DNA from 2 places in the Sulfobacillus thermosulfidooxidans genome. Region 1 is predicted to be linked to the other one. Evidence: riboswitches for the same ligand, from Rfam matches in the RefSeq annotation. Region 1 holds a riboswitch; the other holds the start of a gene.
The links. A riboswitch is a leader RNA that binds a small molecule or an ion and turns the genes downstream of it on or off. The one in region 1 is predicted to bind S-adenosylmethionine.
Positions count from the first base shown of each region.

Region 2: another riboswitch for S-adenosylmethionine. It lies ahead of AOA63_RS08260 (trans-sulfuration enzyme family protein); the one in region 1 lies ahead of AOA63_RS00840 (O-acetylhomoserine aminocarboxypropyltransferase/cysteine synthase family protein).

Region 1 covers NZ_LGRO01000001.1:167,788-175,319, reverse strand. The annotation lists gene AOA63_RS00850 (GAF domain-containing sensor histidine kinase) at 273-1,640, shown strand; gene AOA63_RS00845 (response regulator) at 1,689-2,357, shown strand; SAM riboswitch class I at 2,406-2,506, shown strand; gene AOA63_RS00840 (O-acetylhomoserine aminocarboxypropyltransferase/cysteine synthase family protein) at 2,598-3,905, shown strand; gene AOA63_RS00835 (hypothetical protein) at 3,935-5,095, shown strand; gene AOA63_RS00830 (methyltransferase) at 4,992-5,960, opposite strand; gene AOA63_RS00825 (hypothetical protein) at 6,232-6,894, opposite strand; gene AOA63_RS00820 (type II secretion system F family protein) at 6,891-7,532, opposite strand, start outside.
Region 2 covers NZ_LGRO01000001.1:1,633,449-1,640,980, forward strand. The annotation lists gene AOA63_RS08240 (cysteine desulfurase) at 1-1,116, shown strand, start outside; gene sufU (Fe-S cluster assembly sulfur transfer protein SufU) at 1,113-1,535, shown strand; gene sufB (Fe-S cluster assembly protein SufB) at 1,611-3,011, shown strand; gene AOA63_RS08255 (non-heme iron oxygenase ferredoxin subunit) at 3,012-3,329, shown strand; gene AOA63_RS08260 (trans-sulfuration enzyme family protein) at 3,343-4,566, opposite strand; SAM riboswitch class I at 4,632-4,741, opposite strand; gene AOA63_RS08265 (MFS transporter) at 5,360-6,583, opposite strand; gene AOA63_RS08270 (hypothetical protein) at 6,580-6,774, opposite strand.

The sequences.
Region 1 (7,532 bases):
AAAATATCCTCCTGACCTTACAATTTGCTCAAAAATTGGGTCAGCAATACCAATCCGGCAAATAGGATAATACTTAGCCCGATCATTTCGATGTCCAACACGCTAAATGCCCCTTTCTTTGCTATCAGCGCTGGGGTTGCCTTAGTATAGCAGCCCCATCATAAAGAAATCCGTAAAAACTCGGGGATGCAGCATAAAAAATGCGTAAAAAAATTGCCGATATCCATGGTATAGTCAAAGATATTCTAGCTGAACATCTAAGAGGTCCTAATATGCGTAAATCATCTTATCGAACATTGAGTCTGTCCCCAAGGCCTTGGCGATGGACAGCCACTCTTTTTGCCATGGCTGGTGTTGCCATTACTATCCTGTTGTTTCATCAATTTCTCTCGCCCCATTTACCGGCGAAATGGCACGATCCAGCATTGGCCATTATTCTCCTCATTGGGACAGGGTTTTTTTCGTATTTAGTGTTTGGCATGTTATCCCAGCAACAGACAGCTGTTTTGGAAGCCAATCAGCGTTTAGAAAAACAGCGTGATGGTCTTAACGCGCTGCGCGAAGCGTCCTATGCCATGACGACGGTTGGTGACTGGACGGATATTGTGCAGAATGTAGTGGATGTGGCACGACGGCTAACCGGGGCAAAATATGCCGCATTAGCCGTTCTCGAAGATGACGAGACCTATACAATCCGGCAATTTTTTACATCCGGGGTTAGTGCAGATCAAATTCACCAGATTGGACAATATCCTACTGGTCGCGGCCTCTTAGGAGAAGTCATTCGCCACAGGCGCCCTATTCGCTTGCAGCGTCTACAAGACCATCCGGCATCCATCGGATTTCCTCCCCATCATCCACACATGGAAAACTTCTTGGGATTGCCCTTATTGTATCAGAGTCAAGTTATGGGGCATTTATATCTCACAGAAAAGGCGGATGGTTTCACCGCAGACGATCAGGCCATTGTGGAGTTATTTGCTAGACAAGCAGCCGCCGTTATTGCGAATGCCCGTTTCTATCAGGAACGAGAAGTGTTCGCAACCCTTAAGGAACGGGAACGCATTGGACGAGATTTGCATGATGGCGTCCTTCAAACGCTTTATGGCATCACGCTGTCTTTGGACAATCTTGTCGATAGCCACGATACACTGGATGAGGCTACTGCCACCGAATTAAATCGCATTAGCGAGACCTTAGGATTATTAATGACAGAGATCCGCTTCTTTATTCAAAGTTTGGAGTCCACCTCGATTGACTTTCGCATTGCTCTGGCCGATATGCTACGCCGGCTTGGGCCCATGGATGATATCACCATGACATTCAACGACGAACGCTATTTGGAATTACATCCAGATAGAATTCATGATTTGCTCTTAAGCATCCAAGAAGCCGTTTCCAATGCCCGCATTCACGGACATTCCCATCACATTGTGATTGAATGGACGAGTACAGAGGAATTTTATCAGGTTACCATTAAGGATGATGGAGAAGGTTTTGTTTATCATCCCGACACAACCCACACGCATTTTGGCATCCGCAATATGACCAAACGGATCGAGCGATGGCATGGACAAGTTCACATTGATAGCCAGCGGCATGTCGGGACAACTGTCACCCTCCAGATTCCATGGCTATAATGATAATTAATTAGGGTTTCATGACTGATTAAAGGAGGCCCATGACCTATGGCCAATGATAACGCGATACGCGTAGCAATTGTCGATGATCACGAAGTGGTCCGCATTGGCTTACGCAATATGATTGAGCGCCAGGACGATATGAAACTCGTACAAGAATGGGATTCGGGAAAGGACGCGATTGAGCATATTCCCGGCCAAGTCGATGTCGTCGTGCTCGATGTCCGGTTACCCGACGTTAATGGTCTAGAAGTTTGTCGAATTCTTAAGACTAAGGATCCGCACCTTCAAATTATTATGCTGACATCATTCGGCGGACAGGATTTGGTGGTGGATGCGGTCAATGCTGGGGCCTCAGGTTATTTGCTCAAAGAAAGCCGCGGCCGAGCGGTTATCGACGGAATTCGCACAGTTGCTCAAGGTGGAGCATTATTTGGCCCGGAAGTCACGTCTCAATTGCTTGATCGCCTCCGTAATCCCAAAACAACAGTCGATCCTGTGGCGACACTTACCGCTCAGGAACAAAAGGTATTAGAATTGATTGCCCAAGGGCGGACCAACAAGGAAATCGGCCAATTAGTTTTTCTCAGCGACAAAACCGTAAAACATTATGTGAGCAATATTTTGAGCAAATTAGGGTATACGCGGCGTTCAGAGGCCGCGGCTCATTATGCCCGTTATATCGCTCAGGAAACAACCGAACAAAATTCGAATTAATCTTGACTAATTTATTCATATTTCCTATTCTAATTATCAATTATTCACCTCTTATGGAGAGTGGCGGAGGGACTGGCCCAATGATGCCCGGCAACCGGCCTAGATGGTTATGGTGCCAATTCCTGCAGCAATTTGCTGAGAAATGAGAGGCCGACACGCATTGCCGGCTTTGCCGGCTATTTTTTTTACACCATATGGGATTTACCCAACTCTTTAACCATTAAGGGGGCCAGAGAACACATGGATGAGCAGCAATGGGATATTGAAACGATGGCAATTCGCGCAGGATACCGCCCGGACCAAGAGACCTCCGCTATTGCCGTGCCGATTTATCAAACCGTGGGCTATGCTTTTCACGATGCTTCCCACGCGGCACGATTATTTAATCTTGATGAACCCGGCAATATTTACACTCGCATCATGAATCCGACCACCGATGTTTTAGAAAAACGTATTGCCCTGTTAGAGGGCGGCAAGGCCGCTGTGGCTTTTTCTTCCGGAATGGCAGCCATAACCGCAGCAGTACTCAATTTATGCCGAGCAGGTGATGAACTCATTGCCTCCACGTCGTTATATGGAGGCACTTGGACATTATTTACCTCAACTCTGGTGGATTTTGGCGTCACGGTGCACTTTATTTCGGAAGATCAATTGCAGGACGCTGATCGCTTGATTAATGACCGAACCCGTGGGGTATATGTGGAATCCATTGGCAATCCCGCATTAAATGTCACGGATATCCAGGCATGGGCAGAATTCGCCCATCGGCACAATATTCCTTTACTGGTCGATAATACCTTCGCCACCCCCTATTTAGAACGTCCCCTCGAGTATGGTGCAGACATTGTTATTCATTCTTTAACCAAATGGATTGGAGGTCACGGCACATCTCTTGGTGGCATTGTAGTCGATGGCGGCCGCTTTAATTTTAACACGGAGAAATTTCCGCAGTTTTCGCGCCCGGACCAAAGTTATCATGGACTCGTCTTTGGAGACCAGCCTAATAGTTACGCCACACGGTTACGGACTAAATTACTCCGGGATACCGGCGCAGCACTCTCCCCACTTAGCGCATTTTTGATATTAGTGGGTCTGGAAACCCTTCCTGTTCGCATGAAAGCAGCATCGCAATCCGCCTATTATTTGGCCACACAGCTACAAAAACATCCCATGGTAAGTTGGGTAAACTACCCAGGTTTACCTGGTAACCCGTCTTATCCGTTAGCGCAAAAATACCTTCGCTCCGGTTATTTCGGAACTATGCTAAATTTTGGTGTAGTCGGCGGACGGCAAAATGCTGAAGCCGTCATCAATGCCCTCAAATTATGGCTCCTTGTAGCCAATGTCGGCGACGTTCGTTCCATGGCCATCCATCCCGCCTCCACCACTCATCAACAGTTGTCTGCTGAAGAGCAAGAACTCGCCGGAGCAGGTGGTGACTTGATTCGTCTATCTGTCGGGTTAGAAAGTGCCGAAGATTTATGGCATGACCTTGATCAAGCGCTATATTCCATTTCAGTTCCTGCAAACCCAATCCCTCACGCATAAGTTGTAAACTTCGGCACGAGAATAACGGCATGACACAGTCAAAACTTTGGCAGTCGACGCCGTTTTGGGCATTATCCCTTGGTCTTTTTCTCAATTCGTATATTTACGGTGTGGCCGCCTCTCAAGCGGTGTGGCTTAAAAGCCACACCGTCCTTCTTTTAGCTTGGGGCCCACTTCTTCTCGCATTGGGTATTGGCCTAGGAGGCGTGTTAGCCGACTATCTGGGCCGCTTAAAATTATTAATGGGAACACCTGTGCTGTATTTCAGCGGATCTTTACTAATTTTATGGCGTCCCCATATCATCGGCCTTTTAATCGGATCTTCCCTCCTCTTAATTGCTGGGGGAATAGAAAGTAATACGCTGTTAACTTACGCCCAAGAATTAATCACGCCCGGCTTACGCGTCCAGGCACTATACACGGAGCTCAATTTCGTCAATTTGGGGGGATTTGTGCTAGCTATTTATACCTGGATTGCGCCCAAATTACCGGCGTCTTTCCGTCAAAATGCGGTGGCCATTGTGCCACTTTTGTTGTCCGTACTCTCTTGGATCGTGAGATCACAACTCGTTGAGTCCGCCGCGTGGAAGCGTCACCGAGGTCAAAGCATTACCTATGCACAATGGGTCAAATTTTTCCCTCGTTTGCTGGTGTCATCCGCGTTTTCTCTCACCAACACGTCAGGCTTTTCATTATTGACGTATGCTTTTGGCACGGTCTTTTTCCCGCACATTTTTCCTGTCTTCCTCCTAATCAGTACAGGTACTGCGGTGGTGATTGGCCTAAGCGCACCGGTAGTGGCCAAATGGCCCGTAAACCGGTTTCTCGTCTATGCCTATCTATTATCTGCTGTGTCTGCTACCGTCCTACGTCTTCACCCTTATCCGAAGGGTGGGCTCTTTTGGTTTGTCATCATCACATTAAGCGCGGGAACGTCTTTGAGTTATCTCGGAGAGGACACATTTAAATCTGCCCATTGGCCCGATTTTTACCGGAGCCGCTTTACCGCGATTTCTCGCATCATCGGTCTCAGCGGCTATACCTTGATTCTTTGGGCTTTAAACCGCCAAGCGCTGAATATCTTTCTTACAGTAATTGCGGGACTTTGGTGGATAGGATTTTTGAGCGCGCTGATATGGCACGTCTTCTACGGGACAGATTGGGCACAGGAACAGGCTCCAAAATCGTAATACGGAATGAATCAACCTGATGAACTTGTTTAATGCGCCAACATGCTTTAGTAGCCAGGATTTTCAATAGACGCAAAGAATATAATCGTCCGTGATGAGTCGTCATCTGTACTTCAATGCTAAATAACTGGGCCCAGAGATCTAAATCAGCGTCGGTGGTCACCAACACCATCCGGGTGGATTTATGGCTAGCGTGCCTTAACCGCTTCAAAAGCGTTAAGGTTGTTTCAACCGAAAAATTTTCAATCAACCGAATCAGACTAATGACATCAAATGTGCCATTCGGCAAAGACTGGACAATATCTCCGGCCCATAAGGTAATATGGGGATGTTTTAAGTGCTTGGCAACGCGCGCAATGGTATCAGGCGTATCGGCCATCGTCACTTCGACCCCGGAATTGGCTAAAGTCTCTGCTAATGTCCCACTGCCGCCGCCAACGTCCATCCACCTCATGGGATTGGATATCGGCACATACTTCAAAACATACATATTGATTGGCCAGCTCGACTCTCGCAAACGGTCATTTTCTGAGGATTGAATACACGATGTGATTGCCGGATGTGAATCATGACTCGCCAAGTTAAGCCATCGTCTCATCGTATCCATACGATGGATCCGGCGTGCATGCCCTGATGTGCCGACCCAATACCATTTATCTGCCAATTTCCGGACATAGCCTAAATTGTTGAGAATTGAAAACAAGGATTGCCAAGAGATTGTGAGATGGCCCTGCAGTCTGTCTAAATCCTCGTATCTGGCACCATCCTGTAAAGCCTGGTAGAGTCCGGATGCAACCGCGGCATACAAGACCGCATCAATGTAAAATTCTTGTTCCATTAATGCCCATTCCGCTATCAATGTCATTCCCCTTTCCAAGACCGATTCCTCGACGTGTTCTTTACACATACGTTGGTACCGGTAAAACGTGCACGGTCACCACCATGACGAGTGAAATGAGAAGACCATGAAGTCTCTATGAAAGAGTTCATGACATTCACGGATGTTTGCTCTTGTTGTCTCTTGTTGTCTCTTGTTGTCTCTTGTTGTCTCTTAAGGTTGGAATTTTCCCAGTGTTTTTCAATTTTGACTTCCGAGAAGCCGTCCCCATCAACGGGTATATGGACTTTGAATGATCTTAATGAGCTAAGACTGACCAATTTTTTATAGCCATTAAAATCATCGGACCAACAAACATCATCAGCACATTGAGAAGCAATAGCGCGGGCAAAAGCGTCAACCATAAGGGATCTGATTGCTTTTGTAGGGCTTCTTCCAATGCGAGTTGTTCTTCCATATCCCATGCTTGAGAAATCGCATCTTCAGCTTGAATACCATTTTGATAACCGTAGGCCATCATCGTAGCTACCAAATCTCCTTCCGGTCCCGGATATTGGGTCCGAAACGTCAGAAGAGCAGATGAATCCGATCGCTGTGCTCCAATCAATTTCGCCAAGTAACGAATATCGAAAGCCACTTCTGGAACCGCTAACACAGCTTGGTCAACCGCTTGCCAAAAAGTCATTCCTGCCGTTAAGAAAAACGCCGTAGTCCGCCAGAATCGGACAAGGTTCCAACGCTTTTGGCGTATCATTTTCCGGCTTAGAGGTGCCTTCCGTCCGCCCAAGACACCTAATAGGCTTATCACCGTGAGTAACATCGCACCAGCGATAGTCGGGTGCCATAACCATGGGACAAACAAACCGACAGCCACCCATATCAGTGATGTCCACCGCAATGTGCGCGAATACCACACCATGGTCACAATTCCTAAGAATAAAGCCGAAATCATCGCGGTCATTGTCGCACCTCGTTGCGAATATGCCAAGCAAAAATGTGTAACACCAAAAAACTAATGAGCCCGGATAAGATCAGCATGACATGTCCTAATCCCGTCGCGATGAATACTTCATAAAATGTCGGAATAGCAATTTTCAATAAGAGAAGAACGGCATAAGGAGCCAGCGTGAGGATGACAACTGTTGATTCTAACGTCATTTCTTCCAACCGTCGTTGAAAACGCCACCGTCGCGTGAGCGCCATGTGTTTTATCACATGTTCTACAATGTTCTCTAAGGATCCTCCATAACGATCGGCCCATTTAGCAGAACTCGCCACAACCCGTATTGCATCGGTCGACCACTGTAATGACAATTCGTCGAGCACACGATCCGGCTCCGCATATAGATGAATTCGCGAATCCGCCCGTCCCAGGTCATCTAAAGCATAGGCCAAACTTCCCCGCGCTTTTAACATGCGGTTGAGACGTCGCAAGAACAGTTCAGTTTCCTGTTCATTCAATTCTTGTCGCCGACGGCTGAGACGACTTGTCCAAAATGTATCTAATCCCCAAAGCATTAACAAGGTGGATACTGCCACAATATGATTGGGAAGTATTAAGGATATAAGACTACCTATGGATAGCAAAACCGGTCGATA
Region 2 (7,532 bases), 1.5 Mb from region 1:
CAAATCGTTATTGACCGGTTGGTGCAATATTATGAAACGACCAATGCCAATGTTTTGCGCAGCGTCCACACCCTCGCAGAAGAAGCCACAACGGCCATGGAGGAAGCCCGAGAAAAGATTGCACGCTTTATTCATGCTAATTCTCCTCGTGAAGTAATTTTTACTCGTGGCACCACCGAAAGCCTGAATACGATTGCCCGCGCGTGGGGGGATAAGTTTTTGGAAGCGGGCGATGAAATCGTCCTCTCTCCCATGGAACATCATTCTAACCTGATCCCATGGCAACAGTTAGCCAAGCGTGTCGGTGCCAAGCTGAAATTTATCGAATTGCAGCCCAATGGCACAATCACTGTTGAAGCCGTTAAACAACAGATAACCGAACGCACCCGAATTGTGACATTGTCCGCCGTCTCCAATGTTCTGGGCACAATCAATCCCATAGCCGACGTCGCGAGCTTGGCCCATCAAGTGGGGGCGATTATGGTGGTTGACGGAGCCCAATCGGTTCCTCATCAACCCACCGACGTTCAGGCATTAGGAATTGATTTTCTTGCTTTTTCCGGACATAAGATGTTAGGACCGACAGGTATTGGTGTGCTGTGGGGTAAAGAAGCCTTACTCGAGGCCGCAGACCCGGTTATGTTTGGCGGAGAGATGATTGCCTATGTGGACCGCGATGACGCCACTTGGGCGGAATTGCCTGCGAAGTTTGAAGGAGGGACACCCCATATTGCGGGGGCAATTGGTTTAGGAACCGCTGTAGACTATTTATCCGCTATCGGTATGGAGCGAATTGAAGAACACAGTCGGATGCTTGCGGAGGAGGCCTATAGGAGACTCGCGAGTTTAAGTGATGTCGTGGTCTATGGGCCAGAATATCCCCGTACCAGTCTGGTGGCATTTAATATTGTTGGAATCCACCCTCATGACATTGCCCAGGTATTTGATTCGCGTGGTATCGCCATCCGTGCCGGCCATCATTGTGCGCAACCTCTCATGCATTGGCTTGATGTTGGCTCCACGGCACGCGCGAGCTTTTACTTGTACAATAGTGATCGTGATATCGATGAATTGGTCGATGCCATTGAGGCGACAAAGAGGTATTTTAAGCGATGAACTTAGATGAAATTTATCGGGAGACCATCTTAGATCATAATCAGTCGCCACGAAACTATGGTCATTTGGATCATCCCACAAAAGTTGTGGGTCTGCTCAATCCCACCTGTGGCGATCAAATTCAATTAGAGCTCTTGCTTCAAGATGGAAAAATTCAAGACATCCGTTTTAGTGGTCAAGGTTGCTCGATTAGTATGGCATCTGCATCCATGATGACCGAGGCTATTAAAGGCAAAACTATCGAAGAAGCCTTAGCCTTGACTTCCAATTTTAAAAATTTTGTGACCGGAGGCACTTCTAATATTCCCTTAGGGGATTTGGAAGCTCTGCACGGTGTTTCCCAATTTCCGAGCCGTGTCAAATGCGCAACTTTAGCACACAATGCATTTGAGAAGGCTATGGCCGAATCGAGTGAATAAGGTCTTGCCATTCTATAACACTTCAGGTCAACCTGTTTAAACGTTGAGTACCAAAACCAAAAAGGAGGGACTTTCATGGCTAGTAAACCCACAATAGTCAACGAAGAATATCAATATGGGTTTAACGACGGGGATGTTGGGGTTCTTAAGTTTGCTCGGGGTTTAAGCCGCGAAACGGTTGAAGAAATATCCCGGATCAAACAAGAACCCAAGTGGATGCTAGATTTCCGTCTACATGCGTTGGATGTGTTTTATAAAAAGCCAATGCAAAATTGGGGAGCTGATCTCAGCAAGCTCAATTTCGACGATATCATCTATTATGTTAAACCATCGGAAAATCAAGGTCGTACATGGGACGAAGTGCCACAGGCCATTAAAGACACCTTTGAACGCTTAGGCATTCCTGAAGCCGAACGCAAATTCTTAGCAGGCGTCTCTGCCCAGTATGAATCAGAGGTTGTCTATCACTCTATTCGCAAGGACTTGGAGGAAAAAGGCATTATTTTCCTCGATACGGATTCGGCATTGCGGGAATATCCGGATCTGGTGCGGGAATATTTTGGTACCGTCATCCCGCCCGAAGATAACAAATTTGCCGCGCTCAACTCGGCTGTCTGGTCTGGCGGCTCGTTCGTCTATATCCCGAAAGGGGTCAAAAGCGATATTCCCCTTCAGGCATATTTCCGCATTAACTCGGAGAACATGGGACAGTTTGAACGCACCTTGATCATCGCCGATGAAGATTCCTTTGGGCATTACGTCGAGGGCTGTACCGCTCCCAGTTACAATTCGGAATCATTGCACTCAGCTGTTGTGGAAATTATCGTCAAGGATGGCGCACGGATGCGCTATACCACAGTTCAAAACTGGGCGCCCAATGTTTATAACCTTGTGACGAAACGCGCTGTCGCCTATAGAAATGCGACTATGGAGTGGGTTGATGGTAACATTGGATCCAAAGCCACGATGAAATACCCTTCCGTATATTTAATGGGAGAAGGGGCAAGGGGTAGTGTTTTGTCCATTGCCGTGGCGGGCCGCAATCAACACCAGGATACGGGCGCCAAAATGATTCACATGGCACCCAATACCACTTCAACGATTGTCTCGAAGTCCATCAGCCAACATGGAGGGAAAACAACTTATCGGGGCCTGGTGCATTTCGATAAAACCGCTATCGGAGCCAAGTCTAATGTCAAATGTGACACGTTACTTATGGACAGCGAATCCGTCAATGATACCCTGCCCTATAGTGAAGTGGAAACCAGTCAGGCCGAGATGGAGCATGAAGCTACCGTCACCAAAGTCAGTGAGGAACAACTGTTCTATTTACAAGCTCGGGGTTTAACCGAAGAGGAAGCCACGCGCCTTATTATCCTCGGTTTCATTGAACCCTTCACACGCGAACTGCCCATGGAATTTGCGGTCGAGATGAATCGTCTCATCAAGTTTGAGATGGAAGGAGCAATTGGCTAATTGGCTAAGTGGGTTCGGGTAGCATCGGTTGAAGACCTGAAAGAGCAAAACCCCTTGCTGGTCGTATTGGATAACGAAGATGTTGCATTATATCGGGTGAAAGACCAATATTTCGCGACAGATGATTTGTGTTCGCATGCCGAGGCCTCGTTGGCTGAAGGTGATTTGAAAGGGTATTTAATTCATTGTCCTCGCCATGGCGGACAATTTGATGTCCGAACGGGCGAAGCCAAGCATTTTCCCGCTTATGCTCCCATTCGGACATATCCGGTCAAAGTTGAAGGAAATGATATTTTCATTGACACAGAACGAGAATAGGCGAAAATCTCGCCTATTCTTTTTGTGTGACCAACGAATCGGAAATACGCACGGCCGATGCCGCTTGAATCAAATCTAAAGCGATATCTTCGGGATCTTCTAATCCTACTGAAATCCGAACCATACTATCCGTAATCCCCATTTTGGCTCGTTCTTCGGGTGTTTGATTCCGGTGTGAAGCAATTAAAGGATACAGACATAAGGTATAGATATCCCCAACCGTTGTCGCTGAAGCGACGAGTTGAAGATGGTCCAAAAATCGAAACACGTCCTCTTTACCGCCGCCTAAGTCTAGGGTAACCACCGCCCCACCCAAATCCGCTGGCAACAGTCGTTCTGCCACCGTATGCGTCGGGTGATCTACAAATAAGGGATAGAAGACCCGGGTAAACATCTGGGATTCCTGTAAAATCCGGGCCAATTTGGCGGCATTGTGACACTGCCGTTCGAAACGAACGCCCAGCGTGCGGAGTCCCCGGTGAATCAACCATGCTTCAAAAGGACCTAATACCGCCCCGCGCAACTTTAAATATTGATGAAGACGATTATGATATTCTTCTCGCCCAAGAACAATACCGCCCATCGCATCTCCATGTCCACCCAAATATTTAGTTGCACTATGCACCACAAGATCAGCCCCCCATTCTAGAGGCCGCATGATGAGCGGTGTGGTAAAGGTGTTGTCCACGATAAGTTGAGCACCTAAACTATGAACTAAGCCAACAATTTGCGGAATATCCAATACTTTTAACAAGGGATTAGACAATGTTTCCATTAAAACCGTTCGCGGCTTGTGAAGCTGAAGAAGTTTCTGAAAATGAGAGAGGTCGGTAAAGTCTTCAATGACTACCTTCACCCCCATTTCACCCCACACGGTGCTTAACAGATTCAACGACGCGCCATACACATCTTGACTGACTAAGAGCGTATCCCCTGGTTCAACATGAGTGGCATATACAGCCGCATCAATGGCCGCCATTCCCGAAGCCGTCGCAATTCCGGTCTCGGCCCGTTCAAGTTGCTTCATAGCATCAACTAAAGCTTCCACATTGGGATTAGCATGACGGGCATAGGAAAAGCCCTCGATTTCTCCACCCATTAGTTGATCTAACATTTGGGCTGAGCGAGAACGATAACTGGTTGACGGAAAAATGGGTAACGCGGTAGGCTCGATGTCGCCTAGTGCAGGAGTTCCCGCATGAACTAATAATGTATTCCTTCGCCATTGTTGGCTCAAGGTAAACGCCTCCTCATGTTCATAAAAAATCCTCCCATCGAGGGAGGGGTGGCGATACCCGTTCCCTCTCATCTTGAAAGACTTTGTCTTTCAGGAATTAGCACCAACCAGACGATAATCATCTGGGGGTTGCCGGGCTTCATTGGGCCAGTCCCTCCGCCGCTCTCGATAAGAGGTTTTAACAATTGAATGCACTTTAACATATCTCGCCGGATTCAGCAATATGGCGATATGACTCACAAAAAAGTACTCAAAACGAGGGATGTGTTAACTAGATCAATGACGCGGCGTCACATGCAGGAGAATTCCATGATAAGCATTGTCTTTAGCCAAATATCAGGCCATTGTTCGTAATCGCACAAGGGACCGCACCTGGCTCCCCAGTGACCCATGGTCAGCCACTACTATCTTCAGTAGTTGAGTGATGTCGTCGTAATCACTTCCAAACTTGACACAACTATCGTCATGTTGCCGTGGACAGGGAAAGTCCAAACCAACCAGTAACCGCGTCAATTCGCTGCTCGCCAACCATGCTGCTATGTCTGCGGTAACCGACCGTCCATTTATAGTTATATAGTTCCTGAGCCCTGACGGAGACAGCTTAGCTATGGCGCAGAAGATATCTGCTCTCCCCCTCGTCTAGGATTCGCTATCCTCCTAAGCCAGTACTTGTACAGGGGGACGTCGACAACATAACGATCGCGTGGTACTGTGCAATGCTCCATTCCTTGGGATATTTTTCCGCTCGACTATCACCAATTTAATACTCGGGGAACGTTCACTGATTGATTCATTACCGCAGCACCTTACTTCTGGACTCAAGGAGCGGAGCAACAAGCGCTTTGTACAGCCACGGAGAAAGGGACATAATGGCAATTCCTGAAACAATAAACGGTGTCGTAATGCCCCATGCGCTGGCAACAAACCCTCCGGCTATCGCGCCAACAGGCATTCCTGACCATGCGATAAACCGGTACGCTCCGTTAATCGTGCCTATGCGGGCCTCGGGAATCTCATGCTGACGCATCGTGACCGTTATGATGTTCCATATGATGGTTGCTGCCCCCTGTCCGGCCATGGCCAAAAAAGCGATAGGGGCGAAACGAACCAATCCCAGGGTCAATTCCGATGCCCCGATAATAAAGTTGGCAACTGGAAGATACCTTGAGCGAAGAAACGAAGACTTACGACTTGTGATGCTAGATGCCAGGGTCGCACCCAGGGAACTGGCAGCGATCAATAGGCCGTAACCGGTGCTTCCCAAATGAAGCGTATGCTCCGCCAACAAAACGAGCAGTGCCGTAGTGCCTCCGCCAAAAAAGTTGTGTCCGAAAGACCCGAGAGCCAAGGTGCGAATTGATGCATGTTGCCAAAGCCATGTCATCCCGGACCTTAATTCTTGCAATACCCCCGAGAGGTTAGATCCATGCCGGTCGGCCTCTGGCACCCAAGCTCCTGGCAATCCCATGACAACGAGTCCACCCAATGCGTACAATAATGCGATGAGTGCCCACGTGCCGCTGCCAGAGAACCTGAACAATAGAGGAGCTGCAATTGGCCCCGCCAAGAAGGCAAATATCGTTAGGATAAGAGAAACTTTAGAATTAACTTCGGATAAACGCTCCTTAACGAATACAAGTCGAGGCATTATTTGCGCTAAGTTATCCATTATAACGTCCAAAAATCCCATAAGGAGGGCCGCGAAAAGAACCACTAGGAGAGTTTCTTTGCCCTCGCAGATAGCAAGGCCCATTGCCCCACTTATCGCGGAAAGACACAGAGCTCCGCCCAAAAACAGCCGTCGTTTGTGGACACGGTCGATGAGGACTCCAGATGGCAAGCCGAAAATTAACCACGGCACCCTCAAAACCGCTGTTGCCGCAGCTACCCCAACATCGGCGTTAGTAACGTTGGCCGCCATGATTGGTATTAATACCGTTCGCATTCCATCAGCAAGAGAACGCAGGGCCATCACAACATAGTATTTAATAGTCGATTCCTTGGAACGCTCCTTCATAGCGAAGACCCTACATCCAAAACCTGAATGATTCCCGTGATGGACTGACCCGATTGGGACACTAACCACAACAGGCAGTCGGTAACATCGCTAGGTTGTCGACTGGCTACATCGCGAAGAGCGTACATGGTACCAAAGTCTGCGCCTCCAAGCCATTCCGTCAATGCTTGAGCCACCTCACTATTAACCACGATTATGTTTTCTGGATAGATTTCCTGAAGCATCTTCCTCGTATTGGTATTGGCAAGGTCATTCTCCGTCGAGAGAAGCTTTAGACCTCATTGCCCCCCGCGTTAGCAGTCTCGCAATACCCGATACCAGCTCGTAGTCTTCTGAAAATCGGATAACCCACATTATGAGAATCCGGCGAACTTCTGCGTCTGCGTCAATCTCTTTCCCGACCGCGAGAGTTCTTAGTTATCGGGATTTCCACAGGGAGTCCGCACCATGACTTTGTTTTCGTCGTTCCAAGACTGAAAGCCGAGATAATCGGTGATAGCCGCATACAAGTATCAAACGGCTTGAGCGAGGTGAGTTCGTCCAGCCGACTTGTGTTATAGCGATCTCTCGAGTTATGCCATGGCAAATACCGGATCTCATAGGCAGCGTTTCCCACCGACCGTGGCGACATCTCATTATCCTAAGGCGTAGGTGCAAGATCAAGATATAGATCTCGTAACATGATAACCATTACAAAACCAATTGAAAAATTTTTTCAGGTTACTAATGGCACGGTTAGTCAGAGGCATGCTTAAACCGAGGTTCTGCCCACACCGTGTGGATTTCCTTCGGTTAAATCCCAAGCACACGGCAAAAGGCGTTGTGTGAGTAACGTCCATAGCCAGAGAGAGAATTGGCTTCAGCAGTGACGGAACGATTTGCAGTCGAGGCACCGTGAAGTAAGCGTCCGAAGATCGATGATAAAAGCTGCACACATAGTGTCAAATCC